2 linked regions of the Lujinxingia vulgaris genome follow. The protein of the gene in region 1 interacts with the protein of each later gene in a pairwise test. Links are inferred from orthologs where the notes say so. Each region holds a gene or a part of one and is shown in the gene's direction. Other genes may lie near its edges. The genes, in order: FRC98_RS14495 and def.

Region 1 (14,695 bases):
CGACACCAACTCGACCTGGAGCTTGCCGCTGGTCGGCCAGGCGCAGCTTCAGGCGCGCGCCGCCTTCGATGGGGAGGGCGTGTGGGTGACCTACGTGCAGCGCCCCGGCGAGTCCGGCACGCCGGAGCGGGTGTACGCCGCAAAAATGGGCTGCGACGCTGAGCTTCTGGTCGAGCCTTTTGAGGTTTCTACCTCGCCAGAGGTTCGTAGCCTTCAGGCGTCGCTGGCCGTCAGTGAGACGACGCTTTTTGTGGTCTGGAGCGAAGATGACCTCGAGGGCACCGTTCGCGCGCGCGCCTTCGACCTGGATGGCACGCCGCGCCAGGCGGAGTCGTTCGAGGTGACCCCCATTCTGAGCTCCGGCGGCGCCGTCAACACCATCTGGCAACCCGACGTCGCTGTCCTCGACAACGACGAAGCCATACTCGCCGCCTCCGCCCTCACCACCGAAGGCGCTCGGCTGGTCTTGCAGCGCTTCAACGCCGATGGCGAGCGCCTGCTCGACGGCTTTTTCCCTTACGCCATCGACACCTACGGCGATCAGACCGACCCGAGCGTGGCCGCCGACGACAACCGCCTGATCACCATGAGCTTTGTGGGCGGCGGATTCGACACCCCGCGCGTCTACCACGGCCAGATTTTGGCGGGCGAAACCAAAGCCACCCCCGCTGAAGCCATCGTCGCCCACCCCACCATCGACCTGAACCGGGGCGGTCGCCTCTCCAAAGGCCAGAACAACGGCCGCCACTGGCTGGCGTACAGCGGCGGCGTGGGCTTTGGAAACGAGATCATCGTCAAAGACGGCTCGCGCATGAGCGCCGGCAGCGACACCACCTCCAGCGCTATCGCCAACCGCGAAGCGCTCCTGGGCGACGTGGCCGCTGGCCCCACCGGCGGCGCGGTGGCCTGGATCACCCGCCAGTCCAGCGGCACTGCCCTCAACGTGCATGCGCGGCGCTTCCTGGCCAACGCGTCGGGCGACTTCACCTCCCAGGCCGCCCGTGTCGACCTGCACACCGGCGATCAGGCACGCATGCCCTACGGCGTCAGCATCGACCACGTCGCAGGCTCGGTCTACGTGGTGCTGTGGGGCGAGGGCGATGCGCCCAATACGCAGCGGGTGCGGGGGCGTTTTGTGAATCTCAATTAGTGTCGATCGGGGGGGCGTTGCGGGTGAGGCGGTCACACTTCATGGTAGATTTCACCACGGACGTGAAACGGTGCAGGAGAATGCCGATGGCAAGCGCAAAAGAAGAGCTGATCGCGTTTATTCGCGAGCTTCCGGATGACCTGACCTGGGGTGAAATGAAGCAGGAGGTTCTGTCCTATTTGCAGTATGTTCATTACGTCCGGTCGTTGGTGGAGCGTGGAGAGCGCGACATCGACGAGGGCAATACGACACCTCACGACGTTTTTAAGAAGAAGCGGGGGCTCGGTTGAGCGTCCGGCTTCGACTTAATCATTTCTTCTAAGCTCAAGCCCCCCATTCCATGCCCGCATTCATCATGAACAAACCCCCCGGCTGCATCACCGCCCGGGTGGATTTTGAGGACCGCCCGACGGTCTACGACCACGTGCCGAAGCATTTTGAGCCTCTGCCGCATGTGGGTCGCCTCGACTTCAACACCGAAGGTCTTTTGCTCTTCACCGACGACGGCAAACTCGCCCAGGCTCTTCTCAACAAGGACTACGCCGGGCCGACCTCGATGGAGGGGGACGCCTCGGACCTTTCGCCGATCGAGAAGGTCTATCACGTCAAAGTGAAGGCGAAGCTCGGGCCGGACGATCCGGTTCTCACAGCCCTGCAGGAGCCCCTGGAGTACGAGCCCGGTAAGTTCACGTTGCCGGCGCGCACCGGGTGGGTGGCGGAGCGCTCGAGTTGCACGTGGATCGAGATCGCCATCACCGAGGGGCGCCACCGGCAGGTGCGAAAGCTCTGCGATCGCAGCGGCCTGCAGATTCGCAAGCTGCGGCGCGTGCGCCTGGGCCCGCTGGAGCTGGGGGAGCTGAAGCTGCGCTGGTGTCGGCATCTGAGCGACGAAGAGCTCAAAGAGCTCTATGTGGCGGCCTTCGGCCATGACCCGCGGCCCTGGCCCGAGGGGTAAGGGGTCTGAGTCGCGCTTCTGTTCACGACAGAACGCCAGCTAAGGGGGCTGAGTCGTGGTTCTGTTCAGCCCAGAACGGGAGGTAAGGGGTCTGAGTAGCGGTTCTGTTCACGACAGATAGAGAGGTAAGGGGGCTTACCTGCGGTTCTGTTCACGACAGATAGAGAGGTAAGGGGGCTTACCTGCGGTTCTGGCTGTCGAGAATGGCAACTCAGCCTGCTTAGCTGCGGATTTACCTGAGTAAAACGCCAACTCAGGGGTCTGAGCTGTGGATTTACCTGAGTAAAACGCCAACTCAGGGGTCTGAGCTGCGGATCTACCTGAGTAAAACGCCAACTCAGGGGTCTGAGCTGCGGATCTACCTGAGTAAAACGCCAACTCAGGGGTCTGAGCTGTGGATTTACCTGAGTAAAACGCCAACTCAGGGGTCTGAGCTGCGGATCTACCTGAGTAAAACGCCAACTCAGGGGTCTGAGCTGCGGATCTACCTGAGTAAAACGCCAACTCAGGGGTCTGAGCTGTGGATTTACCTGAGTAAAACGTCAACTCAGCCCGCTTAGCTGTGGATTTGCCTGAGTAAAACACCAACTCGGTGTCCCGAGTCGTTGTCCTAAACAAAAAAACCCGGCGGCCGCGATGGCCTGCCGGGTTTTTTTGATCAGGGCAGGGGAGAAGGTGCGAGTCTTCGCCCCTGGCTGAAACTCAGGCCTGGATTTTTGAGATATCGGCGACGCCGAAGAAGAGGTCGCGCAGGCCGCTTAAGAGGGCGAGTCGGTTCTGGCGCAGGGCGGTGTCGTCGGTCATGACCATGACGTCGTCGAAGAAGCTGTCGACGGGGGCTTTGAGGCCGATGAGCTGGGCGCAGGCTTTTTGCCAGTCGCTCCTGGCGAGCGCGGCGTCGACCTCGGTGCGGGTGGAGGTGAAGGCGTCGAAGAGGGCTTTTTCGGCGTCTTCTTGCAGGAGCTCCGGGTTGACCTTGGGAGCTTCGCCGAGCTCGGAGGCCTGCTTGGCGAGAATGTTGACGACGCGTTTGAAGCCGATGGCCAGGGGCTCGAAGTCGGCCTGGTCGCGGAGGCCGGCCAGGGCTTTGACGCGGCCGCGGACCGAGGGGATGTCGGTGACGCCGGCAGCGAGCACAGCGTTGACCACATCGGTGGGGGCGGCGTCGCGCAAGAGATAGTCGAGGCGAGTGACGAGGAAGGCTTTGACTGCGCTGGCGAGGCTGGCGGTGTCGTCGTTAAGGACGCCGGGGTTTTTGGCCTGGTAGGTGGCGATGGCCGCGTCGATGAGCTGGTCGAGGGTGACGTTGTAGCCTGCGGCGTCGAGGATGCGGATGACGCCCAGGGCGGCGCGGCGCAGGCCGTAGGGGTCGGCGTTGGACGAAGGCACAAGACCGATGCCGAAGCAGCCGACGATGGCGTCGAGTTTTTCGGCGATGGCGACCGCCGCGCCCACATCGGAGCCGGGGAGCTCTTCGTCGGCGCCTTTCGGCAAATACTGGTCGTAGATGGCCTGCGCGACGGCCTCGTTTTCACCGGATTTTTGGGCGTAGGCGCGGCCCATCACGCCCTGGAGGTCGGTGAACTCGAAGACGAGCTGGGTGACGAGGTCGGCTTTGGAGAGGAGACCTGCGCGCTCGGCGTCTTGAAGGGCCTGGCCCTCCAGCCCCAGGGTTTTGCCGACGCGTCCGGCCAGCTCACCGATGCGTTCGGTGCGCTCTTTCATGGTGCCGATCTTGGCGAGCCAGACGACGCGCTCCAGGTCCTGGATGCGAGCTTCGAGCGGGGTCTTGAGGTCGCGGTCCCAGAAGAAGCGGGCGTCGTCGAGGCGAGCCTTGAGGACGCGCAGGTTGCCCTTGGCGACGAGCTCGGGGTCGCGGACGGGGGTGTTGTAGATGATGACGCAGGCGGCCATCAGGCCTGTGCCGTCGGGGTTTTCCAGCGCGAAGTAGCGCTGGTGGGAGCGCATCGAGCTGATGAGCACCTCCGGCGGCAGCTCCAGGTAGGCTTCGCTGAAGGGCAGGGTGACGGCGAAGGGTTTTTCGACGAGGTAGGTGACCTCGTCGACGAGCTCGGGGTCTTCGATGACGCGGGCGCCGATGGTCTCGGCGTGCTCTTTGAGGGCGACCTCGATGGTGGCTTTGCGGGCGGCGGGGTCGGGCTCGACTTCTGCCGCGCGCAGGTCGTCGAGGTAACCCGCGATGGAGCTGACCTCGATGGGGCCGGGGGCGGCGAAGCGGTGACCGTAGGTCTGGGTCTGGCTGGTGACGCCGGCGAAGCTCATCTTGACGAGCTCACCGCCGGCCACGGCCACGATCCAGCGCACGGGGCGCGCGAAGCTGAGCGAGAGATCGGCCCAGCGCATGGATTTGGGGAAGTTCAACTTGGCCAGGATGCCTTCGAGGAGGGCGGGAAGGATCTCGGTGGCGGGCTGGCCCTTTTCGAAAACTTTGGCGGCGATGTAGTCGCCCTTCTCGGTCTCGACGGTGTAGAGGTCTTCGAGGGCGACGCCCTGGCCGCGGGCGAAGCCTTCGGCGGCTTTGGTGGGCTGGCCGTCGCGGTAGGCGGCTTTGAGGGGGGGGCCTGTGCGCTCTTCGCTCAGGTCTTCTTGAGCGCTGGCGAGCTCGTCGATCAAAAGGGTGAGGCGGCGCGGGGTGCCCATGGTGCGGACGGCCCCGTGGGTGAGGCGGGCGTCGGCGGCGGCCTCAACGAAAAAGTCGCGCAGCTGGTCGAGGGCGGCCGGGACGAAGCGGGCGGGCAGCTCTTCGCAGCCGATTTCAAAGATAAATTCCATAGCATCACACCGGGGTCTGAAGCGGTTTAAACGTGGGGGGAGGCCGCAGGGGGCGCGGTTGGCCGGGGGCGTCGCTCAGCGCTGAAGGAGCGGGAAGCCCAGGGCCTCGCGATTGTCGAGGTGGGCGCGGGCGATGCCGCGGGCCAGGTTGCGGATGCGGCCGATGTACTTCTGGCGCTCGGTGACGCTGATGGCGCCGCGGGCGTCGAGCACGTTGAAGGTGTGGCTGGCCTTCATGATGTAGTCGTAGGCCGGCTGCACGAGCGCCTTCTCGATGAGCACTTTGGCCTGGGCCTCGAACTCGTCGAACCAGCGGAAATGCAGCTCGGTGTCGGCCTCTTCAAAGTTGAAGTGGCTGAACTCGACCTCTTCCTGGTGGCGGATTTGCCCGTAGCTGACGTCTTCGGTCCACTTCAGATCGTAGACGCTGTCGACGCCCTGCAAGAACATGGCGATGCGCTCCAGACCGTAGGTGATTTCTGCCGGGATGGGGCTGAGCTCAATGCCGCCGACCTGCTGGAAGTACGTAAACTGCGTGGCTTCCATGCCGTCGATCCAGACCTCCCAGCCGAGGCCCCAGGCGCCGAGGGTGGGCTGCTCCCAGTCGTCTTCGACCAGGCGCAGGTCGTGCTCGAGCGGGTCGACGCCGATGGCGCGCAGGCTGTCGAAGTAGAGATCGAGCACGTTGTCGGGGCCCGGTTTGAGCAAGACCTGAAACTGAAAGTAGCTTCCCAGGCGGTTGGGGTTTTCGCCGTAGCGACCGTCGGTGGGGCGGCGGCAGGGCTCGACGTAGGCCACCTTCCAGGGCTCCGGGCCTAAGGCGCGAAGGAAGGTGTGGGCGTTGTAGGTGCCGGCACCCTTCTCCACATCCCAGGGCTGGGCGACGATGCAGCCCTGCTCGGCCCAGAAGTTTTGGAGGGTGAGGATGAGATCCTGAAAAGTCGCTGCGCTCATGGTCGCTCGTGACAAAGTTGGGAGGTTCAATTTCTCAGACAGGCAAGGACATCAAAAAGGGGGCGCGCGCGGCGAACATGACCCGGGTACGAGGGCGTTACGCGCGACGGGCGCCGTTTATAGAGCCAAAAAAGCCCCATCACAAGGGGGCCATATCAAGGGAGCGTGGGAGGGCCCCGAAGTGGTCTGCCCGCGCCGCGTGCCCCGCCGGTTGCCGTGTGGGAGGGCCTTCTGTAGGGTGGCGGCCTTCTGCGGCCGGGCCGCCCGGGCGCGCGTTTTCGTCGAGGTTGCGCGCTGCGATCGGGAAGGCCAACGAGCCCCGCAGAAGAGCCATTTCTAACGACGATTTTTGAACGACGAGCGACGAACCATGGCGCAAGCGACGATGAAAAAACCAAACGTGGCCCTGGTGGGTGCAACCGGCGCGGTAGGCCGCGAGATGCTGGCGATCTTAGAAGAGCGCGATTTCCCGCTTGGCGAGCTGCGCCTGATGGCCTCGTCGCGCTCGGCCGGGGCGACGGTCCAGGCGATGGGTCGGACCACGGTGATCGAAGATCTGGATGAAGCCAGCTTTGAGGGCGTGGACATCGTGCTCAGCTCGGCCGGCGGCGCGGTGAGCAAGGCCTTTGCGCCGCGGGCGGTCGAGGCGGGCGCGGTGGTCATCGACAACACCAGCGCGTTTCGCATGGACCCGGACGTGCCGTTGGTGGTGCCGGAGGTCAACCCGCAGGCAATTGCGCAGCATAAGGGCATTATCGCCAACCCGAACTGCTCGACGATCCAGCTGGTGTGTGTGCTGGAGCCCTTGAAGAAGGCCGCGGGCCTGAAACGCGTGGTCGTGAGCACCTACCAGTCGGCCTCGGGCGCGGGTCAAAAAGGCGTCGACGAGCTCCTGGCCGGGGCGCGGGCGTATCTGGGCGGGGAACAAGAATCGAAGCCGGCGACGTTTGCGCATCCACTGGCGTTTGAGGCACTGCCGCAGATCGACGTGTTTATGGATGACGGCTTTACCCGCGAAGAAGAAAAGATGATGCGCGAGACACGCAAAATCATGGGTCTTGAAGGCGTGGAGATCGCCGCGACCTGTGTGCGCGTGCCGGTGGTGCGTGGTCACGGAGAGTCGGTGATGGTCGATCTGGAGCGGGCATTGGGCGTAGAGGAGGTTCGCGAGCTTTTGAGAGAAGCTGCGGGCGTGGCGGTGCTTGATGATCCGGCGCAGAACGCGTATCCGCTGGCTCGCAAGGCCGCCGGCACCGACCCCTGCTGGGTGGGCCGACTTCGCCAGGACCGCGACCGCCCCAACACGCTGCATTTCTGGGTGGTGGCCGACAATTTGCGAAAGGGCGCGGCGCTCAACGCCGTGCAGATCGCCGAGGCGCTCATCGCGCAGTAAGCAGGGCGCGGGCGAGCTAACTATGTTTCGATGGTGGATGGAGATTCGAGCATGATGAATTCGAAGAAATGGGCGTTGGCGCTGCTGGGAGCCACCGCGTTGGGGACGGTGCCTACTGGTGAGGCGGAGGCGCGCGACCCGCGCCAGTCTCAGTATGTGCAGAGTACGGAGGCTGCCGCGCTGGGTGACGCGCTCATCAGCGACAACGGCGCCACCATCACAGCGGGCATCGACGTCTGCCGCAAGCAGATTGAAGCCGACGCGCAGGTGAAGTTCTCCTTTACGACCACCTACGCCAGCGATCCCGCCGTGGGCAGCGCCGAGCAGTTCTTTGAAGGGCCCTACATCTACGAGCTGTCGCGGGGGGCGAACGACGCGGTCAACTGTCGTGAAGATGAGGCCCCCGACTGCCAGACGCTCGATGAGGATGCGCTCACCCTGGTCGATGGCGTGGCGGAGGTGGAGGTCGCGCTGCGCGAGCTGGTGGGGTTCAGCAACGCGGAGCTCTGCGAGACGGAAGCCACCGATATGGAGCATTTTGTGCAGCTTCATATCCTGACCGATCTCAGCAACCTGGAGACGGGAGCCGACTATACCGAGGGGCGGGTCATCATGGATCTGATCCGCCCGGAGGCTCCCGCGCTGGATAGCGAGGCGTACGCCACGGCCACCACGATGCGCCTTACCCTGGAGCTCTCCGAGGACGACGAAGACGATCTCTCCTACTACGCCGTGGTGAGCGCCGAACCCTTTGAGGCGGGGCAGCTCGATGAGGTGCCCGCCAGAGGGGATGGGATTTCGTTCACCGTTAACCCGGCCACTGGCGAGGGGGAGGTCGCGGTGAACCTCGAAGAGGGCACCGTGGCCTATGTGGCCGTGGCCGCGCGGGATGAAGCGGGCAACTACAGCCTGCTCTCCAACGACATTGAAGTCGAGGTGCTTGAGACCGAGGACTTCTGGGACTACTACGTCGATGCCGGCGGCGCGGAAACCGGCGGCTACGGGTGCGCCAGCACCGGCGGCAGCTCGACCAGCCTGTGGACGCTTCTGGTGGCGACGATGGTGCTGGGTGTGGGGCGACGCCGTCGCCGCCAATCTGACGATGATGCGCGCTGCGCTTGAACCTTATTCAATCTCTTCATGCTGTCTTTTGCAGACGCTCAAGGAGCCTGCTGATGAACCTCCCCAACCGAGCTCGCCGCATCTTCGGCCCGCTCGTCAGTGCCAGTGTCGTGATGATGGCCGCCACGCTGTGGGCGGCCTCGGCCAGCGCGCAGTCGCCGGCCAATGGTTTTTTTGAGTTTAAGGGTGGCGCGTACCGCCCGATGGTCGACCAGGAGTTCGGCGAGGGGGGCGGCCCCTTTGAGGCGTTCTTCGGGGGCGACTCGATGTTTCTGGGGGAGGTGCAGTACGACCACCACCTCTGGGATGGCTTTGGGAAACTGGGCCTGGCGTTTAACGCCGGCTACGGCTCGGTGAGCGGGCGTCTGCGCCTGCCCGACGGCGCGGAGGTGGATCTGACCGATGAGGCGCGTTTCCGGGTTATTCCGCTGCGCGCCGGGCTGGTGTACCGCTACGACTACAGCGCGCTGCATCACCGCATCCCGCTGGTGCCCAAGCTCGCTGCCGGGCTCGACTACCACCTCTGGCGCGTGGTCGGGGCCGATGGCGAGACCGCGGGCACGGAAGCGCAACGCGCCTCGGGGGGTAAGTTCGGCTGGCACGTTACCGCCGGTCTGAACTTCCACCTGGACTTCATCGACGAGGGTAGCGCGGCGGCCTTTGATATGAGCTGGGGCATCAACAACTCGTATCTTTTTGCCGAATACACCTGGGCCAACGTCGACAACTTTGGCGGCGAAGGCATCGACCTGAGCGCGCGTCATTTCGCGTTCGGGCTGGCGTTTGAGTACTGAGTGTGAGGGCGCCTCTTAAAGAGGCGCCTCAAGGCTCAGCGGCAGGAGCACCCGATGGTGCGAATCAGGCTGCATATCGCGTATCGGGGAACGGCGTACCACGGCTGGCAGATCCAGCCCGAAGACCGCACGGTGGAGGGGGAGCTGACCCGGGCGGTGAAGACGGTGCTGGCCACGGATGCGCCGGTGAAGGTGCAGGGCGCAAGCCGCACCGACGCCGGGGTGCACGCGCTGGGGCAGGTGGCGCATGTAGACCATGAGAGCCCCAGGCGGCTGTGGGATTTTGTGCGCGCGCTCAACGCGCTGACCGACGATGATATCTGCGTGACCCGCGCCGAGCTTGCTGGCGAGGGCTTTCATGCGCGGCATTCGGCCCGCGGCAAGATCTACCGCTACCGCATCTGGAACCACCGCTTTAACCACCCCTTTTTAGGCGATCGGGTCTGGCAGATGGGAAGCCGGCTGGACCTGGGGCTGATGCGTCAGGCCGCAGCGAGGATGGTGGGGACCCATGACTTCGGGGGCTTTCGGACCGCGGGCTGCGACAGCCCGACGACGGTGCGGGAGATGCGCCGCATTGAGGTGATTGAGGCCGGCCCCTCGATGCTGGAGGTGGAGGTCGAGGGCACGGCCTTTCTCAAGCATATGGTGCGCATCATGGTGGGCACGCTTGTGGATATCGGCACCGGGCGCATGGCGCTGGAGCGTCTCGATGAGGTCTTTGAGACTGGCGAGCGTCGGCTGGCCGGCCAGACGGCACCGGCCTGCGGGCTGACCCTGGAGCGTGTGTTTTACCCGGATTATCCCTGGGAGGATCCGCAGCCGGAGCTCGGCGGTGCTTACCTCTCGGAGGTGGGGGAGGGCTGAGCGCTGGCTTCGGGAGCCGGCGCTGGTTGAGGCGCGGCGTTTTGCTCGGCCACAAACGCGCTCTGTTCTTCTTTGCTCATCAGGGGGTAGCGCTGGCGCACCGGCTCCAGGTTGACGGTGATGTTGCGCTCGTCGCGGGTTTTCTGGACGAACTCCTGGTTAAAGCGCTGCGCGTTTCGGGCCATAAAGGTCTCGCGGAAGGCTTCGCGCTCGGCCTCGAACGCGTCGCGCTCGGCGCGGCTGCGGTCGACCATGCGGAAGACGTAGACGTCGTCGCGCGACTGCACCGGGGCGTTGACCGTGGGGTTGTTAAGCGTCAGTGAGGCGGTGGCCTGAACGACGTCTTCGACAAGCCCGATGCCCGGCACAAGGCCGCGGCCCTGAAGCGAGAAGGGCTCGGAGCGCACCGCTTCAAAGCCGGCGTTTTCAAGCTCGGTGACCATCGTCTCGATCTGGGCGTCGCTCAGCGCCTCGCCAACCGGAAATTTTTCCATGATGCCCAGGGCGGGCTCCAGGCGTCGGCGCGCCGAGTCGACCACCCCGCGGCTGCGCAGCAGGTGGGAGGCGATTTCGCGCTTGAGGGGGCGAGTCAACTCGAGGGGTTGTGGGGGTATGCGCTCGAGCACTTTGTAGGCGTACTGGCCGCGGGGGCCGCTCATCTCAAAGCCGATGTCTTTTGCGTCTTCTTCAAAGATCGCCGGGTTCTCGGGTTTGATCAGGAAGGCTTCCGGGCGCAGCTCCAGGCCCAGGCCGGCGGCGATGGCCTCGGCGTCTTCGCCGGCTTCCAGGCGTCGGGCAGCCTCGCGCACCGCCTCGGGCTTATCGCCGCCTTTGGGGCGGAGCACGGTCAGGCGCGCGGTCTCCGGGCGCATGTAGCGCTGGGGGTTGTCGCGGTAGTAGGCCTCGATCTCGTCGGCCATCGCCACCACGGCCTCATCGATCTCGCGGCTGGTGGGGGTGTTGGTGCCGCGCACGACGACCAGCGTGGCGGTGTCGTTGGCGGCCTCGTAGATGGCCCAGAGGGCCTCATCGTCAAAACGCTCGACCAGCTGCTGATGGACCTTTTCGGCGTAGACCATGTCGTCGACCAGGTGGCGGACGTCGTCTTCGCTTAAGCCGGCCTCATTGAGGTGTTTGCGCAGCGTGGCGCTCTCGTCGCTCTCTTCGAAGAGGGGCAAAAATGGCGCGAGCTGCTCCTGCTCGCGCACAAGTTTGATGCGATCTTCGGGGGTGATGCTCAGCTCCCACTCCTCGGCAGCCAGGCGCATCACCTTAAAGTGCAGCAGGTTGTTGACCAGGCTGGACTGGGCCTGCGGGGTGCGAAACCAGCGCTCGTCGGGCGCGGCAAAGGAGCCGTCTTCGCCGCGGGGGGCGAAGATGCGCAGGCGATCCACAGCTTTTTCCACCTCACCCAGGGTCAGCGAGACGCCTTCGCCACGGATGACCTCGGAGGTGGGGGCGGGGGGATCGGCGGGGTGTTCGGCTGAGTTATCAGCCGAAGCCTCCTGCGCGGCGGAGGTGTTCTCCGGGGCGCTCTCCTCGGAGCTGTCGCAGGCGGCCAGCACCAGGGCCAGCGCTAAAGCCAGCGAGGGCAGGGGGAGGCCGGGGCGGAAGGGATGTCGTCGTCGCGTCGAGCTTGCGCGCATGGGGACTCTCTGTTAGGAGGGGGCTCGCGTGAGCGGCCCTGAAAATTCAGGCGACCTTTCGCGAAGTGACCTTGCCACGGTGTGCCGTGGCGCTCAACAAACGATCGGTGCGCCTGTGTTCCGAAGACTCGGAGGGCGCGCCCGCGGTGGCTGCCATAGCAGCGTCGCCCCCCATGGCTGCTCCCAGCCCGGAGGCGAAGGCTCAGGGCGGCGCCGTACTTTCAAAAGGGAGACCTGTTATGGCCAAGAAAACCCCGCTGCAGATTGTCAAAGATGAGTTCGGTTCCAAAGCGGCGCTCGCTGAAAAGGTGATCGCGGTGCTCGATCGTCCCGAAGACGAGGAAGAAGCCCAGGCGTTTGAGCATGGCGTCAAGACCATGAGCAACACCAAGCTGCTTCGTCTGTGGAACGCCCACCAGCTTGTCAGCAGCAAGTTCGGCACCAAGGCCGAGCTGGTTGACGCCATCACCAAGGCGCGCTTCAAAGGCGGCAACGAAGACTACGCCCGCAAGCTGGGCACCTTCACCCTGCCCAAGCTTCTGGATGTGGCGCGTCAGCACAACCTGATCAAGATCAGCGAGCTTTCTCGCTAAAGCACCTGTGGCACCCGCCCGCGCTTCGTCCTGAAGCGCGGGCGTTTTTCTCTCTGGCGCACGCTCCTCTGCGTCCCTCCCTGCGAAATCCCCCCGCAACATAGTTGTGTTTGAGCCGCCAACAGACTACACTGTTGGGGCTTTATCGTGCGCCGGGCACGACGAGCTGAGCTGCGCGCAAACGATGGAATGCGGCGCGTTTAGGCAGGGTTACTCCCTCCTCGTAGCTCAGCGTTGTCGACTTGTCCAGCGCTCTCTCAGTCCCCCCAGCGCCGGTGGAATGTGCGTCCTCGCCATAGAGCCCAACGCTTGTACCCCGAACCCCTCGGGAGGCGCCAAACCCCGAGCGCTCCGCCCGCGCTCATTCCGTTTGAAGATGTGACATCGGCCTGGCGAGTTGGGCCCGTGCGCACTCCAGCGGCGAATCGGCATCGTACAGGGCCCCGGCCCCATCGCCTCGTTGAGCGATGGCGTCGTCAGTTGCAGGCCCTCGCCACACAGCCTCATTGGTAAGGAGAAGTCAAGGTGACCCCGTTTAAGGTTGGAGATAAGGCCGTCTACCCCGCACAGGGGGTGGCGGAGGTGGTGGGCATCGACACCAAAGAGATCATGGGCACGAGCCAGACCTTCTACGTGCTGCGCGTGATGGACTCGGACAAGCGCATCATGATCCCGGTCAATAACGTCAAAAACGTCGGGCTGCGCAGCGTGATGACCCCCTCGGAGCTTGATGAGGTCTACGACATTCTGCGCGAGCGCGACGTGGACCTGAACCAGCAGACCTGGAACCGGCGCTACCGCGCCTACCTGGAGAAGATCCAGACGGGCAGCCCCTACGAGATCGCCGCGGTGCTGCGCGATCTTAACCTGCTGAAGTTCCACAAGGCCCTGAGCTTTGGCGAGCGTAAGATGCTCGATAAGGCGCGGCGTTTGCTGGTGCAGGAGATGGCCGTGGCCAAAGACGCCTCCGAGGAGGCGGTGATGGAAGAACTCGAGCACATCTTCACGGCCTGATTTTTTCGCTCAGGAAAGCGCGTTGTGTGGCGTGAGTGCGACACAGCAGACGTTTTCGAAAGCACAAAAAAGCCGACGCCCCCCAGTTGGGAGCGTCGGCTTTTTTGTATCTGAATGCCTGCGCTAGCTTAGAGGCCGGCACCCAGGGTCAGGCAGATACCGATCTCTTCGTTTTCATCGCCGGAAGGAAAGCAGGGAGAGCCGTCGGCGCAGTCGTTGGCGTTGAGGCGGCAAATCTGCAGGCAGACACCGTCGGCGTTGGGAGTAAAGCCCGCTTCGGCGCAGACGAGCGCATCGCCGCCGCAGATGGCCGAAGATGTATCGCAGGCGTCATTGGCCGAGGTGTTGGCGTTGGGGCCCGGGTCCACACACACGCCGGTGTTGGGGCCGGCGGGCAGGCACACATCTTCGCCCTCGCAGTCCCCATAACCTCCGAAGGGCCGGCACGAGGCGCGGCAGATGCCCTGGACGCAGAGCCCGCCGTCGGCGCAGCTAAAGGGCTCGTCTTCGTCGCACTCTTCGCCAATCTCTTCATCGTCGCTGGTGGGGACGCAGAGGCCAAAGCCGCCGTCGTGCTCATAGGCCACGCAGGTCATGTCGTCGGTGGCGCAGCGAGCGCCCTGCTCGCAGTTGGAGAGGCAGACCCCGTTGGGCTGGCCTTCTTCGAGGTAGCAGTGGGTGTTGGGCGCCGGGCAGCTCGAGGAGGGATTGGAGCGATCGCCGTTGCAGATCCCCAGACAGGTCAGCTCGCCATTGCCCTCGAAGTTGGTGCAGATAAAGCCGTTGGCGACCTGGCCTTCAACCTCGCAGGGCTGGTCCTGGAAGTTGCAGACCTCGGGGTCGATGTCGATGCACTGGCATTCGTTGCAGATCTGGTCATCGCCGCAGCCGTCCTCACAGCAGGGGGCCTGCTCGCGCGGCAGGCACTCGCCGCGGTCTTCGGCGCAGAACTCGTTTTCGACGCAGTGCACGGGCACCCATGCGGTCTGACCGTCGGGGGCGGCGTCGCAGCGCAGCGCGGTCTGCTCATCGGCGCAGGCGCGATCACCTTCGTCGCAGGTGCCGGGGATGATGTCGGTGTCCGGCTCAAAGGAGTCCGGCAGATCCGAGTCCGGCGTATCGGCGTCAGGAAGATCGGTGTCCGGCGTATCTGCGTCGGGAAGATCGCTGTCGGGAAGATCGGCGTCGAGCGAGCTCATCGGGCGGCAGCGGCGCTGGGTGCACACCAGGCCTTCGACGCAGTCCTGGTCGAAGCGGCACTCCTGGCCGGGGAGTTGCTGGCGGGCTTCAAAGTCGATGCCGCAGCCGGAGAGCGCGAGCATCAGAAGCGAGATGGCGAGCAGCCAGAGAGAACGGGGGAGGTGGTTCATAAAAAAATCCAGAGAAGATGCGCGCGCAGGTCGCGAGAAACATC
Region 2 (14,648 bases), on another replicon or contig:
GCATCCTGCTGCAGCGCGCCCCGGCCGGCCTCGACATCGCCGCCCTCAAGGCGACGCTTCTGGCCCACCCCGACGTCGTCGCCATCCACGACATGCACGCCTGGGGGCTCGACGACGGTCAGGCCATTGTAAGCGTGGTGCTCAAAACCCGCATCGACGCCCTGGCCGACGCCACCGCTTTAACTGACGCCCTGCGCCGCGAGCTGCGCGAGCGCTTTCAGGTCAATCACGCCACCATCGAGTGCCGAACCCCCGACGCACCGGGCCCCGACGTGGCGTGTTAGCGCGGGTGGCCAGACGCCTTAACAGCCTCACTCGGGCGCTGCACACCTCGGCGATCACCGCATAACATCGGCTTCCGCGCCATGTTAACGCCTGTCGCAAGCGTTGCGTGCCCGCTGAAGCTCTGGCAGTCTCAGAGGTGAACTTCTCTTCTGTATGGAGGCGACGATGGCAACGACGCGCACCCGGGTGGGCCTTCTCAGCGTGGCATGGCTGCTTTTGTGTTCGCCTCCGGCGCTGGCGCATTCCACGTCGAGCGGCGTTGGCAACGGAGCCCATCCCGTGTCTGCCAGCAGCGCCAACGGCGCGGCCAGCGACTCCGGCAACAGCTCGGCCGGCTCCGAGGGTTCGTCGGCCGGAAGCGGCCAGTCGTCCGCCGGCAGCGCCGACTCCTCGGCGGCCAGCGAAGGCACCTCCGGCGGTTCCACCGACTCCACCGAAGCCTCCGAAGGAAGTTCCAATAGCGAGAGTTCGGCGTCGTCTGAGCAGCAAGACCCGCCGCCTGAAGAACCTGTCGATGAGAGCAACGACACCGCCAACGCCCTCATCGCCAGCGCCGCGCTGGGCACCGCCACAGCCTCAACCGTGGGTTCGGTGCTGCTGACGATCTTTGCCGTCAATGAGCTCAGCGCCGAGCTCTACCTGCGCTCCAACGGGCACGCGCTTCGCCACCACATCGCTCGCGGCGCCGGCGACGCCCTCGAAGATCTGGCGCACCTCTGCGGCGTGCCCGCCGCCCACTACGCCGACTTCGCCGAGGCCACCCGCCAGGCGCGGCACACGCTGGTGGAACACCTCAACGATCCCCGCGCGATCGATGCCGAGGAGACCCGCGCTTTTCTACGCGCGCTCGCTGAGGCGCTCAGCCACGACCAGCAGCTGGCCACCGCCCTGATCACCGGCGCCTACGCCGGCTAATCCCCCCACTTTAGAGCGAGCGGTCACTCAGCCGCACCAGCGGTCGGTCTGCTGGCAGCGGTAGCGCACGTGCAGGTGCTTTCGATGCCCGGGCTCATGCCGCACAATCCCGGACCCGCCGCGCCGCGGGTACTGAAAGACCTCCCGCAGCCACGCCTCGGGCGCGCCCTGGTCGCGCGCCAGCCGGTAGAGCGTGCGCTGATGGTACCAGTCCAAAAAGATGTGCTCGACCAGCCCCCCTTCGAGCAGCTTCAACACCATCCAGAGCGTGCGCTGCGCGTCGAGATGATCGCGGCGGATGTAATGAAAACGATTGTAGTTGGGAGGCTCCACCAGGCGCGGCAGCGTCACATCCACATCTCGCCCGCTACGGTGGGAGCGGTGCGGGTTGATGGCCCGACCGGTGCGAAAGCTCATATCGCCCACAATCAGCGGCGGCGCATCCTGGAAGGTCTGGTAGTAGGCGTCGAGCACGCGCACCGTCTCACTGACGGCGTAATAGGTACCAAAGGCGCGGTGCGGATAGAGCAAAATATAGCTCTCGCCAGGCGGCATCGGCTCCCCACCGATCAAGCGCCCACTGTTGGAGCGCCCCACACTTCGCGCCCAGCTTGAGGTGTCGAGCTCCCAGACTTTGACCTGCTGGCCCACCTGCAGATCGCGCAGGTCGAGCTCCGGGTTCATCTCTTCGAGCATCGCCGTGGTGACGCGGTACATTGAGCGAATGCGGGAGAGGGTGTCGCGCGGTCCCACCTCATGAAAGAAGACGTCGCGCCGGCGCGTCTCGACCACCGGCCGCCCTTCTTCATCCATAGGCCAGGCGCGCTCCACCGGTGTAGGCCAGAGCCAGGCCTGAATCTCCTCATCGTCGAGCCACTCATCCTGCTGCGGGTTGATCATGCTGGCCACCGGCGAGGGCCCGATGCCCAGCATGGTGCCCCGGAGCATGGCCGATACCGAGGCCTGACTCTGCGCCATCGCCGGAGCCGCCCCCAGCATCACTGCCACCCCGATCATCATCGCCAACAGCGCCTTGCATCCCACCCACGACTTGAACTTCGTCCCGGTCGCGTTCGAACTCATAGAATCATCCCATGGCATTGCTCTCGGCCTTCGTCCGGACGCGCGCGCTCACCCTTGCCGCGATCGCGACCTCCGCGCGCCCGTTGACCAAAACGGTACGGCGGCGACCACTCGCATCGCGGCGGCGACTCCCCTGGCGCGTCATCCTGACATCTAAGGCCGGGCATTCATCACTGGTCAGAAATTCCCTTTCCGGCGCGCGAGCTTACAGATCTTAACCTGAGGGGTCAACATCTCGACCAGGGGCGCCTTTCCGGCCAGCGATCCGCCTCACGGACGCCGCAGATGCCACAAACAGGGCCACAGCTCTGCCCCCGCAGACGCGTGCAGCACAGCGGCGGCCTGACCGGCCGCGCGGCGCTGCCGACGCGACAGGTCGCAGCCGACAAAACCCTCCCCCTCATCTTCTGGTATGTCCCTGAAGTTGCTCACCGCGCTCAACGCGACAAGCGAATCCCCACTCCGACCAGCCCCGGTTGAAGCTGCGGGTTCAGGCTGAGCGTGGCGGGGCGGGCGTCATCCTCGAGAAGATCCCAGGTCAGAAGCCCACCACCCACCAGCGTGGCGGCCGCACCGGCGCCAGCCAGCGACCAGAAGACGCGCTGGCGAAGCGCCACCTCGCTGCGCAGCGCATCGTAGCGCTGGCGGCTGGCCCCCTGCGCGCTGGCCTCGGCCAACTCCTCAACCACCGGCGCGCTGCGAAGGTCGATCACCCAGGCCGACGCCAGAAGCCCCACCCCGGCGCCGGCCAGCGCCCAGCCGGCCACCCGACGGCCGGAGCCTTCCTCCTCAACCTCGTCCAACATCACCGGCGCCACCTCCAGGGGGCGTTGCCCGGCGAGCTGCGCGACGCTGCGTGCGGCCGGCTCGACGCGGCGCGCTACGAGCGTCAGCCCGCTGAGCTGTGCGTCGACCTGCGCATAATCCGCACTCTGCGGTTCAAACCCGTCACGGCAGCGCCTCAAGCTCTCGCCGGCCTGCTCCATCTCGGCGAGTTTGACCAGGGGTACGGCCCGGTTGCACCAGAAGATGGGGTCGTCGAGTAAAGCCAGCGCCTGGTCGAACTCCTCGACCGACTCCCGGTAGCGCCCCTCATTAAAGAGGCGCATCGCGATCTGATAATGCACCTCGGCGTTCTGCGCCGCGTCGTGCGGATCGCCCCCGCCCTGCTGCGCCGCCGCCGGTAACGCGACCATCAGCAGGCCCGCGGCCACCGTCGCAGCAGCCAGGCCGCGGCCATTGGCGAGTTTGCACCTTTTCATGGCATCAACTCCAGGCGCGCGCGGCGCAGCGTGACCTCAACCTCATCCTCAGCGCTCTCGGGGCTCAGCGAGACCTCCTGATCCTGATACCCGATCAACGAGAAGTTCAAGCGCACCGCGCCTTCCAGGGGCGCCTCCCAGCTCAGCGGCGTCGTCCCCAGGGGCTGACCATTGGCCGAGACACGCGCCCCGGGAGGTGTCGACACAAGGCGCACAAGCCGCGTCAACTCCTCACGCTCCGGCTGCGCGCGAACCCGCCGCGCGCGAGATGGAGCGTGGTACGCATCCGCCCCGCTCGCCAGGCTTCGACGAGCAACCTCGGGGCTCTCGGCCCCATCGTCGCGAGGTTCAGGAACGTCGGCGCGCTGCTCAACGTTTTGTACTTGAAGCTCACCGACATCGACCTCGGACGCAGGTTCAACCTCCTCTCCTTCGCCCTCACCCGGCGTCGGCCGGGGCTGCGGCTCCACCACGGCGGCCTCAAAGCCTTCGCGCGCCGCGTTCGGCGATGGTGTTTCCGCGCCATCTTCTCGCTCAGACGCCGCCACCACAGAGGTGGTCTCAACGCCGGTCTCACCCGGCGTCTGCATCAGCAGCGCTACCGCCATCAACACGACCACCACCGCCACGCCCAGCGCCACCGCCACCAGGGCCCGCATCGTCGAGCGTTCGGCCGCCCCGGCCCCCGCTCCGGCTGCCAGCAACGCGCCGGAAGGTCGCCCGGCGCCGTCCTGCTCCAGCATCACCCGCATCGCCCGGGCGGACGCCACCCGATCGTCGGGCTGTTTGATCAGCGCCGCGGCCAGCGCCCGGGCAAAAGGCCGAAGCTCCTCCTCATCGGGCAACATCGGCGCGTCATCGCGCACATGCGAGACCATCACCTCCCGCGGCGTCTTCCCCTTAAAGGCGGCCTCGCCAGCGAGCATCTCAAAGAGAATCAGGCCCACCGCGTAGAGGTCCGCCTTATGGGTGACCGGATCGCCGGTGATGTTCTCCGGGCTCATATATTGTGGCGTACCCATCGCTTTGCCCGACTCGGTGAGACGGTCGAGCATCGAGGGAACCTCCGCCTGGGGCTGCACGATCTTGGCGATGCCAAAATCGAGAATTTTCACCACCTCCACCCCCTCCCCATCCATCGTCTCGCCAGCCAGGATGCGGATGTTTTCGGGCTTTAAGTCGCGGTGGACCACCCCCTGCGCGTGCGCCAGATGCAGCGCGTCGAGCATCTGATCGACGATGCGCCGCGCCGCAGCCGCGCTCAAGCGCCCGCGCTCGGCAATGAGATCGCCCAGGCTCTTGCCCTCCACATACTCCATCACCATAAACCTCACCCCCTCATGCTCCCCGTAGTCAAAGAGGGTGATGATGTTGGGGTGATTGAGCCGGCTGATCAGCAGCGCCTCGCGCTCAAAACGCTGGCGCTCCTCGGCCTCTTCGCCCACGCCGGGCAAAAGGGTCTTGAGCGCCACCGCGCGGCCAATGCCCAGCTGAATCGCACGAAACACCACGCCGTACGCCCCCCGGCCCAGCTCTTCTTCAATGCGGTAGCGGCCCGCTATCACATCTCCGGCCGCAAACAGCTGCTCTTCTGGCCCCATACTCGGCGCGCTCGCTCGTCGTCTTCTTCGGCTCCCTGCTCGCGCCCACCCTACCCTCGCCAGAGCGCGCGGGCAAGCGCGCGCCTCTCGCGCCCCTTGTCGCGCTGTGGCGCGCTGTGGTAGCTGCTCCCTCCTTATGGTTAGGTTGGCACCACCCCCTCGGAGGCACCATGGGTTTTCTCGACTTCCTCTTCGACAAAGAAAAAGCGCAAGAGCGCAAAATCACCAAGCTCAAAAAGACCGTCTCGCACATGTACGTGCAGCCCGGTGAGCGCAGCTACGCGGTGGAGCAGCTCCGCGAGATCGGCAACGAAGACGCCGTCTTAGCGCTCCTCTCCCGCTTTGAGCAGACCGCCCCCAACCACACCACCGACGCCGACGAGAAAGAGTTCGTCTACGAGGTCCTCGTCGACCTGGGGCGCCGCGGTGAGGTCGATGTGGCCGGTACCATCACCGCCTACCTCAAGCGGGTCGAAGAGAAGATCAACTGGCCGCTCAAGGTCCTCACCGACCTGTTGAGCCTGGAGGATATGGTCAACGTGGTCGTCGAACTTCTCGAAGACATGCACATCGACTATGTGCGCAACCCCGAGAAGAAGCAGGAGATGATGCTGCGCGCCGCCGAGTTCTGCGACCGCCGCCTGGCCGAGCAGACCGCCCGCTTTGTCGAAGACGACTACGAGACGATCCGCTTTCTGGCCGTCGACGCCCTCCTCGCCCAGAACGAAGACGACATCGCTCGTCCCGCCCTGGCCGCGCGACTGACCGAAGAAGATTCGCTGCGCATCTTGCAGAAACTGGCCGAAGCCTTCGCCGAGCGCCCCGAGTGGACGATCGACGAAGAGCAGCGCGAGGCGGTGAGCGCCGCCCTCCCCAAAGGCTTCTCGCTCGATAGCGATGGCCACGTCGTCGCCAAACGCTGATGAAGCTCACCACCCTGCCGCCACTGAGCCCGCCGCCGCAGCCCTCTTACGCGCTGCGGCGGCCCGCCGACCCGATCCCTGAGCCGGCGCTCCTGGCCTGGGTGGAGGGCCCCGGCGCCGAGGGTTTCGAGAGCGCCTGGCGCCTGGCCGGGGTGACGATCCTGCCGGCCTCCACACTCCTGGGGCTGCGCGCCTTTGAAGACGCCTACGAAGATCATCTTCCCGGGGCCGCCCCCGACGGCCGCGACTGCATGCGTGTGATCTTCGATGTTGAGAAGATCTTGCGCATGGCGCTCCACCAGAGCGTGCTGGCGCTGGAACTTCTGGCGAGCCCCACCCCGCTGCAGCTTCAAGCGCCTTTTGACCGTATCGCCCCCGTTGAGCTTGCGCAGGCCGCCCTCACCTCCGGGGTGCTTCGCGCCTACCGCGGCGCGCTGCCCGCCACACTCGACGCCATCGACGCGGGTCAGCGTGTGGCCGCGCTCAGCGGACTTCGCCGGCTCTACACCGCCGGCCTGCTTCATCGCGAGGCGATGATGGGCACCGATCTTGGCGCCCTGCTCAAAAGTTGCGCCCCCTCCCCCATCGCCCCTATCGTGGAAGGCTGGAGCGACGCCGCGCTCAGCCCCGACGAGGCACGTGCGCTCAAAGCTGAGGCCCGCCGCCTCGACGCCCTCCTGGATTCGCCGGGGGCGCTGCCGGAGCGGCCTCAAAACTACGATCTTCTGCACGAGACGCTCGTCGCCTGGAGACTGGCCACCTCATGATTCGCCTGCTGATCATCGGACGCCCCGGCTCCCAATGGGCCGACCGCCTCCACCAGCTTGAGCTCCAGGATCTGGAGATCGACCACGAGCGCCTCCCCTCGGCCGGCATCCGCCGCTTTGAGGCCTCGCCAGCCGACCTGATCATCATCGCCGATGACCAGGGCGGCGAACGCGTGGAGATTCTGGCCGGCGCCATTCGCAGCCGCCCGCTGGGGCAGCTTGTGCCGCTGATCCTCATCTGCCCGCTCCCCGAACCCGAGCGCGTGCAGGCCACCACCGACACCCTCGATCTGGTAGCCTGGCTCCCGCCGGAGACCAGCGCTGAGACGCTGACGACCCGCATCGGCGCCGCGCTCGATGTCTCATTGAGCGCCACCCCCACCCCGGCCTCCCCCGCGACGCATGCGGCGCAGACGCCCCTTGAGCATCCCGAGCAACCCGGCGAACCTCCTCAGGAGCAGCCCCCCGCACCGGAGCCCTCCCGGGTCTTTCGCGCCGGTGAGCTGACGCTTGAGGCCATCGACACCGGGGCCACACGCAGGGTGGATCGCGACCAGGTCTTCCCCCAGCGCGACTTCGCCCACCCCGAGGCCAGCGTCGACGCCGAGGTGATCCGCCGCAAGCTCAGGGCGGTGCGCCACGAGGACTATTTCGCGATCCTGGAAGTGCGCCGCGGCGCCGACACCCAGCCCATCCGCGAGGCCTTTCACCGCCTCTACGCCCGCTTCGACCCGCGCCATATCGATTTTCAGACCGCGCACGCCTTCGAAGACGCGCTCCTCGAGATCCGCGACGCGCTCGAAGACGCCTGGGCGGTGCTCGGCGATCCGGCGCTGCGCGAGCCCTACCTTCGCCACACGCTGCGCCCCTGAGCGGCCGCCCGGGCGGCCGGCGGAAGGTTCCCCCCTTGCCAGCCGTTACCCCCTCGGCTAGACACGCTTCAGCGTGCTCACGTTCCCAGACTTTTGATGAGTTGAACCATGGCATCCTTGCTCGACATCGTCCTCTACCCCGATGACGTCCTTAAGACCCGCTGCACCCCGGTCGACACCGTCGACGACGAGGTGCGCGAGCTTATCGACAGCATGGTCGAGACCATGTACGCCGCCCCCGGCATCGGGCTGGCCGCCCCGCAGGTCAACGACACCCGGCGAGTCACCGTCATCGACGTCTCCTCCCGCGAAGAGGGCGCCGACAGCGAGCTCATCACCCTCGTCAACCCCGAGATCGTGCACCGCGAGGGCAAGATCGTCTGGGAAGAGGGCTGCCTCTCCATTCCCGGGGTCTACGACAAGGTCACCCGCGCCCAGAAAGTCGTGGTGCAGGCGCTGGACCGCGACGGCTCCCCCTTTGAGCTTGAGGCTGACGATCTGCTGGCGGTCTGCCTGCAGCACGAGATCGACCACCTCGACGGCGTGCTCATGCTCGACCACTTCAGCCACCTCAAGCGCAAGATGGCGCTCAAGCGTTATAAAAAGCACCTGGAAGCGCTCGAAGAAGCGCGCCGCAAAGAGGCCGAGAAGGCCAACGACGCCCCCTCCTCCTGAACTTTTTAAAGGTTGCCGATGACTGCCGCACGTTCGCCGCTTCGCATCGTGTACATGGGCACGCCCGATTTTGCGGTGCCCGCGCTCCAGAAACTCATTGAGAGCCCCGACGAGGTCGTCGGCGTGGTGACCAACCCCGATCGCCCCAGCGGGCGCGGCAAAAAGCTCACCCCGCCGCCGGTGAAAGTCGCCGCCGAGGCCGCCGGCATCGAGGTCTACCAGCCCGAGAAGCTGCGCGGCCCGGAGGTTTTGGAGCATCTTCGCGCCTGGAACCCCGACGTGATCGTGGTGGCGGCCTACGGCCAGATTTTGCGCAACGATGTGCTGCTCCTGCCGCGTTACGGCTGCATCAACATCCACGCCTCATTGCTGCCTGCGTACCGCGGTGCGGCGCCCATCAACTGGGCCATTGTGCGCGGAGAGGCCGAGTCGGGCGTGACGATCATGCAGATGGAGCGCGGCCTGGACACAGGCCCGATGCTGCTTAAGCGCAAGACGCCCATTGAGGAGCTCGACACCGCGCAAGACCTTCATGATCGCCTGGCCGAGATGGGCGCCGAGCTGATTGAGGACGTGATGCGCCTGATTCACCTCGACAGCCTCAACCCGATCGTTCAAGACGACGCACAGTCTTCCTACGCGCCGATGCTCAAGAAGAGCGACGGGGAGATCGACTTTCGAAAGAGCGCCCGCGAGGTCGCCGATCTCATCCGCGGGATGAACCCCTGGCCCGGGGCCTTTGCCTTTTTGCACACCCCCGAAGGTCCGCAACGCGTCAAACTTCATCTGGCGCGGGCGCACAGCGCGGCAACCAACGGCGCGGATACCGGCGCCGCCCCCGGTGAGGTCATTCGCGCCGATGAGCAGGGGCTGCACATCGCGTGCGGGCAGGGCTACATCGAGTGTTTGACGTTGCAGGCCCCCGGCAAGCGCGCGCTTCCGGTGAGCGACTTCCTCAACGGCTTTGATCTTCAGACCGACCACCATTTTCTGCTCCCCGATGAGCGCTCCGACTAAACCGAGCTCCCCACCGTGACCACCGCCCGAACAGTCGCCCTCGATGTGCTCAGCCGCATTGAGCAAGACGACGCCTACAGCCACATCGCGCTCTCCAACCAGCTGGCCACAAGCGAGCTCGACGCCCGCGACCGCGCGCTCGCCACCGAGCTTGTCTACGGCACGCTCGCCAGGCAGCGCTCCATCGACACGGTGCTCTCGCGCTTTGTCTCCCGCAAACTCGAGAGCCTGGATCGCCCGGTGCGCCTCAACCTGCGCATGGCCACCTACCAGCTCCTCTACCTGGACCGCATCCCGGCCCACGCCCTGGTCAATGATGCTGTCAAGCTCGTCAAACGGGCCTGCGGCCAGCGCACCGCCGGCTTTGCCAACGCCGTGTTGCGCAACATGCTCCGCAGCAAAGAGAAGTGGCAACCTTTTGAGGAGCGCGACCGCAGCGCCAACCCGGCGCGTTACCTGGGGCTGAAGTATTCGCTTCCGGACTGGATCGCCCGTCGCTTGCTGGGTCGCCACGGGCTGGAGCGCGCCGAGGCCCTGGCCGAGGCCTTTGCCGGCCGTCCACCCCTTTACCTGCGCCGCTTGCAGCCGCTCGACACCCTGCCCGAAGGGGTCAGCCCGCTTGAGGCTCCGCCCGGAGCGCTCAAGGCGGAGAGCTCCTCGCCAGAGTTGCGCTCGCTGCTCGAAGCGCACGCGCTGACCATTCAGGATCTGGGAAGTCAGCTCATTGCGCACTACTGCGGCGCGCGCCCGGGCATGCGCGCCCTCGACGCCTGCTGCGGCCTGGGGGGTAAATCGCTGCTCCTCGCCCAGCAGCTCGGCCCCGGCGACACTCTGGTGGCCTGCGACCCGCTCCCCACCAAGCTGGAGATGCTCGCCAACACCCTTGCCGACCTCCGAGTCGACCCCACCGTCGTGCTCCGAGAGGCCACCCTGCAAAATCTTCCCGAGGCCGATGGGAACTTCGATCTCATCCTGGTCGACGCCCCCTGCTCCAGCCTGGGCGTGATCCGCCGCCACCCCGAGACCCGCTGGCGCCGATCCCCGGCCGATGTCGACGCGCTCGTCCGCGTGCAATCCGAGCTCCTCGACCACGCTGTGAGCCGGCTTAACCCCGGCGCGACGCTCGTCTACAGCGTCTGCACCTTCACCCGCGAAGAAGGCCCCGAGCAGATCGAGCGCCTGCTTGAGCGCCACCCGCAGCTTGAGCGCGCCCCGCTCCCCGAGAGCGAGTTTGACTGGGCCCCCTTCGTCAATGCGCTGGGTGAGCTCGACTTAAACCCGCGCGACCACGACTGCGACGCCTTCTTTGCGGCGCGCCTGCGCCTGGCCCAACCCTGAACTTCCACCGCCGAGCTTCCCTATGACGACGCGCCCCCTTCGCATCGCCCCCTCGATCCTCTCGGCCGACTTCGCCCGCCTCGGTGAGCAATGCCAGGAGGTGATCGACGCCGGCGCCGACTGGCTGCACGTCGACGTGATGGACGGCCACTACGTGCCCAACATCACCATCGGCCTGCCCGTGGTCGAGGCGCTGCGCAAGGCCCTGCCCGACGCCTTTCTCGACGTGCACCTGATGATCGACAACCCCGACGACTTCGTCGGCCCCTTCGCCCGCGCCGGCGCTGACCTTGTGTGCTTTCACCCCGAGGCCAGCCGCCACCCCCACCGCGCGGTGCACACCATCAAGAGCCTGGGCAAAAAGGCCGGCCTGGCCATCAACCCGGCCACCCCGCTGAGCTGGATCGATCACCTGGCCCATGACCTCGACATGGTCCTGATCATGAGCGTCAACCCCGGCTTCGGCGGTCAGGCCTTCATCCCGCACACCCTCGAGAAGATCGCACAGCTCAAGGCTCGCCACGACGAACTGGGCGTCGATCTCGACATCGAAGTCGACGGCGGCGTCTCCCCTTCCAACGCCGCTCAGCTTCGCCAGGCCGGCGCCAATGTACTCGTGGCCGGCAGCGCCATCTTCGGCGCGCCGAACTACAAAGAGGCCATCGACGCCATCCGCCAGCAGGCCACGCTCTAAGACTCAACGTCTTCGCCCGGACCCGATCATGGAACGCATCGACCTGAGCACCTGGAAGCGCCGCCCCCACTATGAGTTTTTTAAGGGCTTTGAGCGCCCCTTCTTCGATGTGGCCGCCCGCGTCGATGTCAGCCCGCTGGTCGCGCTGACCCAACGCAGCGATCTTCGCCTCTTTGCCACCCTGCTGCACACCGTCTGCGTGGCGGCCAACGCCACCGACGCGCTGCGCCTGCGCCTCGATGACGAGGGTGTGGTGCGCGTCGCGCAGATCACCCCCTCCTTTACCGTGATGAGCGACCGGGGCACCTTCAACTACGCCACGGCCCCCTACGTCGACGATGTCGCCGAGTTCAGCCGCACGCTCCAGGAGCACGCCGATCGCTCCCGCAACCTCCCCGAGCTCTTCTTAGGCGACGACGATCGCCTGGATCTCGTCTACATCACCTCGATGCCCTGGCTGGACTTCCAGAGCATCAGCCACGCCTTCTCCGGCCAACCTCTGGACTCGGCGCCGCGCATCGCCTGGGGCAAAGTTGTGGAGGCCGAGCCCGGACGCCACGAGGCGACCTTCCAGCTCACCGCCCACCACGCGCTGGCCGACGGCCGCGATGTCGCGATCTTCTTTGAGAAGTTGCGCGAGCGCATCGACGCCCTGGCCGGCCACGCCGGCTGAACGCCCCCCGACATCTCAAAAGTTCAGCCCCGGCGCGCCTTTCCCCGGGTCAGCCGCACCACCAGATCCCGAAGCTCCTCCAGAAGCCCCATATACTCACCGCCCCCCTTCTGCACGATCTGGGTGGCGTTGCCGGAGAGGCGGGCGTAGTCCTCGGCGGTGAGGTACTTGGCGGTCATCACCACCACGGGCACATCTTTAAACTTCGGGCGCTCCCGAAAACGTTGGAGAAACTCAAACCCGTCGACATGCGGCATCATCAGGTCCAGAAAGACCAGGCTGGGCTCGATCGCCTCCAGCCGCGCCAGGCCCTCTTCGCCGTTGGACGCCGCCGTGACCCGAAAGCCCTCGCGCTCCAGGTGGCGCACAAGCATCTGGCGCGAGGCCTCATCATCTTCCACCACGAGCACGTCGCCGTCTTCCACGGCGCTCTCGTAGGCCTCCATCACCTCCAGAAGTTCCTGGCGGTCGACGGGCTTCGACATGAAGTGGTCGGCGCCAAACGCCAGCCCACGCTGCTTATCATCGACGAAGGTGAGCATGATCACGGGGATCTTTCGAAGATCGGGATCTTCTTTCAGACGCTCCAGTACCGTCCAGCCGTCCATCCGGGGCATCATCACATCAAGCGTGATCACGTCGGGGCGCACCTCCGAGGCCAGCCTCAACCCCTCACGGCCGTCGCGCGCACACACCACGGTGTGCCCCACCCGCTCGAGCGTGCGCTTGAGCACCCCGCGGGTATCGCGATCGTCGTCGATGATCAGCACCAGCTTGGCGTTCTCGTTGAGCTCGATCTCTTCCGAGAAACTCACCTGCTCGGCGCCCCGACCCACAAAGGCGCGCGGCACGCCCAGCTCCACCACCGTGCCCTTTCGCACGCTGCGCTCCACCCGGTAGCTCACCCCGAGCAGCTCGGCGAGCTGACGCAGCACGGACTGCTCCAGCCTGCGCGCGCGACCGCGGCGCCCGGGAGAAAGGTCGCCCACCCGTAGCGTGACCCGGCTCTCGTCGGCGCGCAGCTCCACCTCGACCTGGGTGCCGGCGCTAAAGCGCACCGCCTCCCCCACGACCCCGTCAAAGAGCTGCACGAGCTTCTCGCCATCGCATTGCACCTCGGCGTTGACGTTGGCCCGCTCCACCCTCACCTCAATGCCGCGCTGTTTTGCGACCGCGCCGAGGGGTCCCAGCACCGCATCAAGCGTCTCGTGCACATCGACGTCGTAAACCTCCGGCTCCACATCGCCCGCTTCAAGTTGGGCCAGGGAGACCAGGTTACTGACAATGCCGAGCACCTCGGCACCGGAGCGCTCAATACTCGCCAGCTTGTCGAGCGCCTCGGCCGGCAGGCGCTCCTGCTGCTCCTCGCGAAGCAGCTCCGCAAAGCCGATCATCGCGTTGACCGGGGTGCGCAGCTCGTGACTCATCAGCGCCCAGCGTCGCCCGGCCATCCACCCGACCATCGCCTGGGTGAGCAGCCCGCGTAGCGCCTGCGCGCGCTCAAGCTCCGGCTGGCCAAAACGCCCCGGCTCGGCGTGCACACAGATCCAGAGCGCGGGGTTGATCGGCGTTCCCACACTCACCATGATCACCGAGGCCACCGGCATCGACACCGAGGAGAGCATCGCCTGCCAGGCCCCCTGGTCGCGCACATCATCGAGCACCAGAGGGTTGCCTTCGAGCACCGCCTCGGTGAGATCTCCCACCCACCATTGCAGAGATTCCAGCCTGGGGTCGCTGGCGCAGAGCACGCTGATCTCGCCATCGTCGCGCACCTGAAGAACCGCCCCGCCGTCGCCGCCGACCACATCATCGAGGAGCCCCACGACGGCCTTCGGGCCGGTCTGCGCGCCACTGCGGCTGAGCATCTCCAGCCCGCGCATCAGCGTCTCGTGGCGCCGTCGCAGCTCCGAGAGATCGTCATCGCGAACGTCATCATCCGGGGGTTCTTGCGTCATCACTCTCACCTCGCCACCTGCCCGCCACCCCGGAGAGGGGCGTGCTGGGCTGTAGCGTCGCTGCTCTCATCGAATCATCGCAAAGGCAACGGGCACCCCTGCCGGTAACACCAAAAGAGTATCAGGGTGCAGCGCATGTACGTTTTTGTCGAGTCCGATCCCGAAAGCGGCCCCCCCGCGTTACAAGCTTTTTCCTTGAGATCGTCCCGATCGCAACAAGGCTTTGAAGCGACGCAGCGAGTCCCGCTTCATGTCGTGAGGGTCATCGGGCATCGCCCCGGCTTGCTGCCAGAAGACAAGGAGTACCGTTATGATGAGCTGGGTTGTCGTATTCTTCGTCGTCGCCATCATCGCCGCATTGCTCGGGTTTACCGGCATCGCCTCTGCGGCTTCCTCCATTGCGCAGGTGGTCTTTGTGATCGCGCTGGTGCTGCTGGCCGTCTCGCTGGTCTCCAACCTCATGAGCCGCGCCTGAGGCCTGCTGGCGCAAACTGACACAACCGGTGGCACGCCTTGCCCTGCGGGCTAACGCGTGCAAACCTTCGCGCCCACCCTCGCCGGCGACGCTCCCACGACGATTCTGGG

The links.
Region 2: the proteins of FRC98_RS14495 (region 1) and def interact in binary tests that used the Escherichia coli proteins (3 or more experiments, as listed by UniProt). The link is inferred for Lujinxingia vulgaris from one-to-one orthologs.

Annotation. Positions count from the first base shown.
Region 1 is NZ_VOSM01000007.1:115,710-130,404, forward strand. The notes cover bases 5,273-8,241. They hold FRC98_RS14495 (aspartate-semialdehyde dehydrogenase), read left to right. Parts: upstream 5,273-6,237; coding sequence 6,238-7,245; downstream 7,246-8,241. Other genes in these bases: glyQ (glycine--tRNA ligase subunit alpha), read right to left, coding at 5,273-5,852; FRC98_RS14500 (MYXO-CTERM sorting domain-containing protein), read left to right, coding at 7,297-8,241. Outside these bases: FRC98_RS21605 (hypothetical protein), read left to right, coding at 1-1,150; FRC98_RS14475 (hypothetical protein), read left to right, coding at 1,237-1,440; FRC98_RS14480 (pseudouridine synthase), read left to right, coding at 1,506-2,105; glyS (glycine--tRNA ligase subunit beta), read right to left, coding at 2,808-4,898; more of glyQ, read right to left, coding at 4,974-5,272; more of FRC98_RS14500, read left to right, coding at 8,242-8,367; FRC98_RS14505 (MXAN_2562 family outer membrane beta-barrel protein), read left to right, coding at 8,421-9,161; tRNA pseudouridine(38-40) synthase TruA, read left to right, coding at 9,216-10,028; FRC98_RS14515 (peptidylprolyl isomerase), read right to left, coding at 10,001-11,674; FRC98_RS14520 (hypothetical protein), read left to right, coding at 11,914-12,267; FRC98_RS14525 (CarD family transcriptional regulator), read left to right, coding at 12,793-13,281; FRC98_RS14530 (hypothetical protein), read right to left, coding at 13,410-14,651.
Region 2 is NZ_VOSM01000002.1:107,574-122,221, reverse strand. What follows is about bases 6,678-9,599. They hold def (peptide deformylase), read left to right. Parts: upstream 6,678-7,816; coding sequence 7,817-8,383; downstream 8,384-9,599. Other genes in these bases: rsmB (16S rRNA (cytosine(967)-C(5))-methyltransferase RsmB), read left to right, coding at 9,416-9,599; fmt (methionyl-tRNA formyltransferase), read left to right, coding at 8,402-9,400; FRC98_RS04175 (J domain-containing protein), read left to right, coding at 6,833-7,708; FRC98_RS04180 (hypothetical protein), read left to right, coding at 6,678-6,836. Also shown: FRC98_RS04210 (cation diffusion facilitator family transporter), read left to right, coding at 1-284; FRC98_RS04205 (DUF3015 family protein), read left to right, coding at 565-1,200; FRC98_RS04200 (penicillin-insensitive murein endopeptidase), read right to left, coding at 1,228-2,283; FRC98_RS04195 (tetratricopeptide repeat protein), read right to left, coding at 2,721-3,545; FRC98_RS04190 (serine/threonine-protein kinase), read right to left, coding at 3,542-5,146; FRC98_RS04185 (hypothetical protein), read left to right, coding at 5,317-6,069; more of FRC98_RS04180, read left to right, coding at 6,069-6,677; more of rsmB, read left to right, coding at 9,600-10,738; rpe (ribulose-phosphate 3-epimerase), read left to right, coding at 10,761-11,432; FRC98_RS04150 (CatA-like O-acetyltransferase), read left to right, coding at 11,461-12,105; FRC98_RS04145 (response regulator), read right to left, coding at 12,129-14,063; FRC98_RS04140 (DUF1328 domain-containing protein), read left to right, coding at 14,374-14,538. UniProt on the Escherichia coli protein: Removes the formyl group from the N-terminal Met of newly synthesized proteins. Requires at least a dipeptide for an efficient rate of reaction. N-terminal L-methionine is a prerequisite for activity but the enzyme has broad specificity at other positions.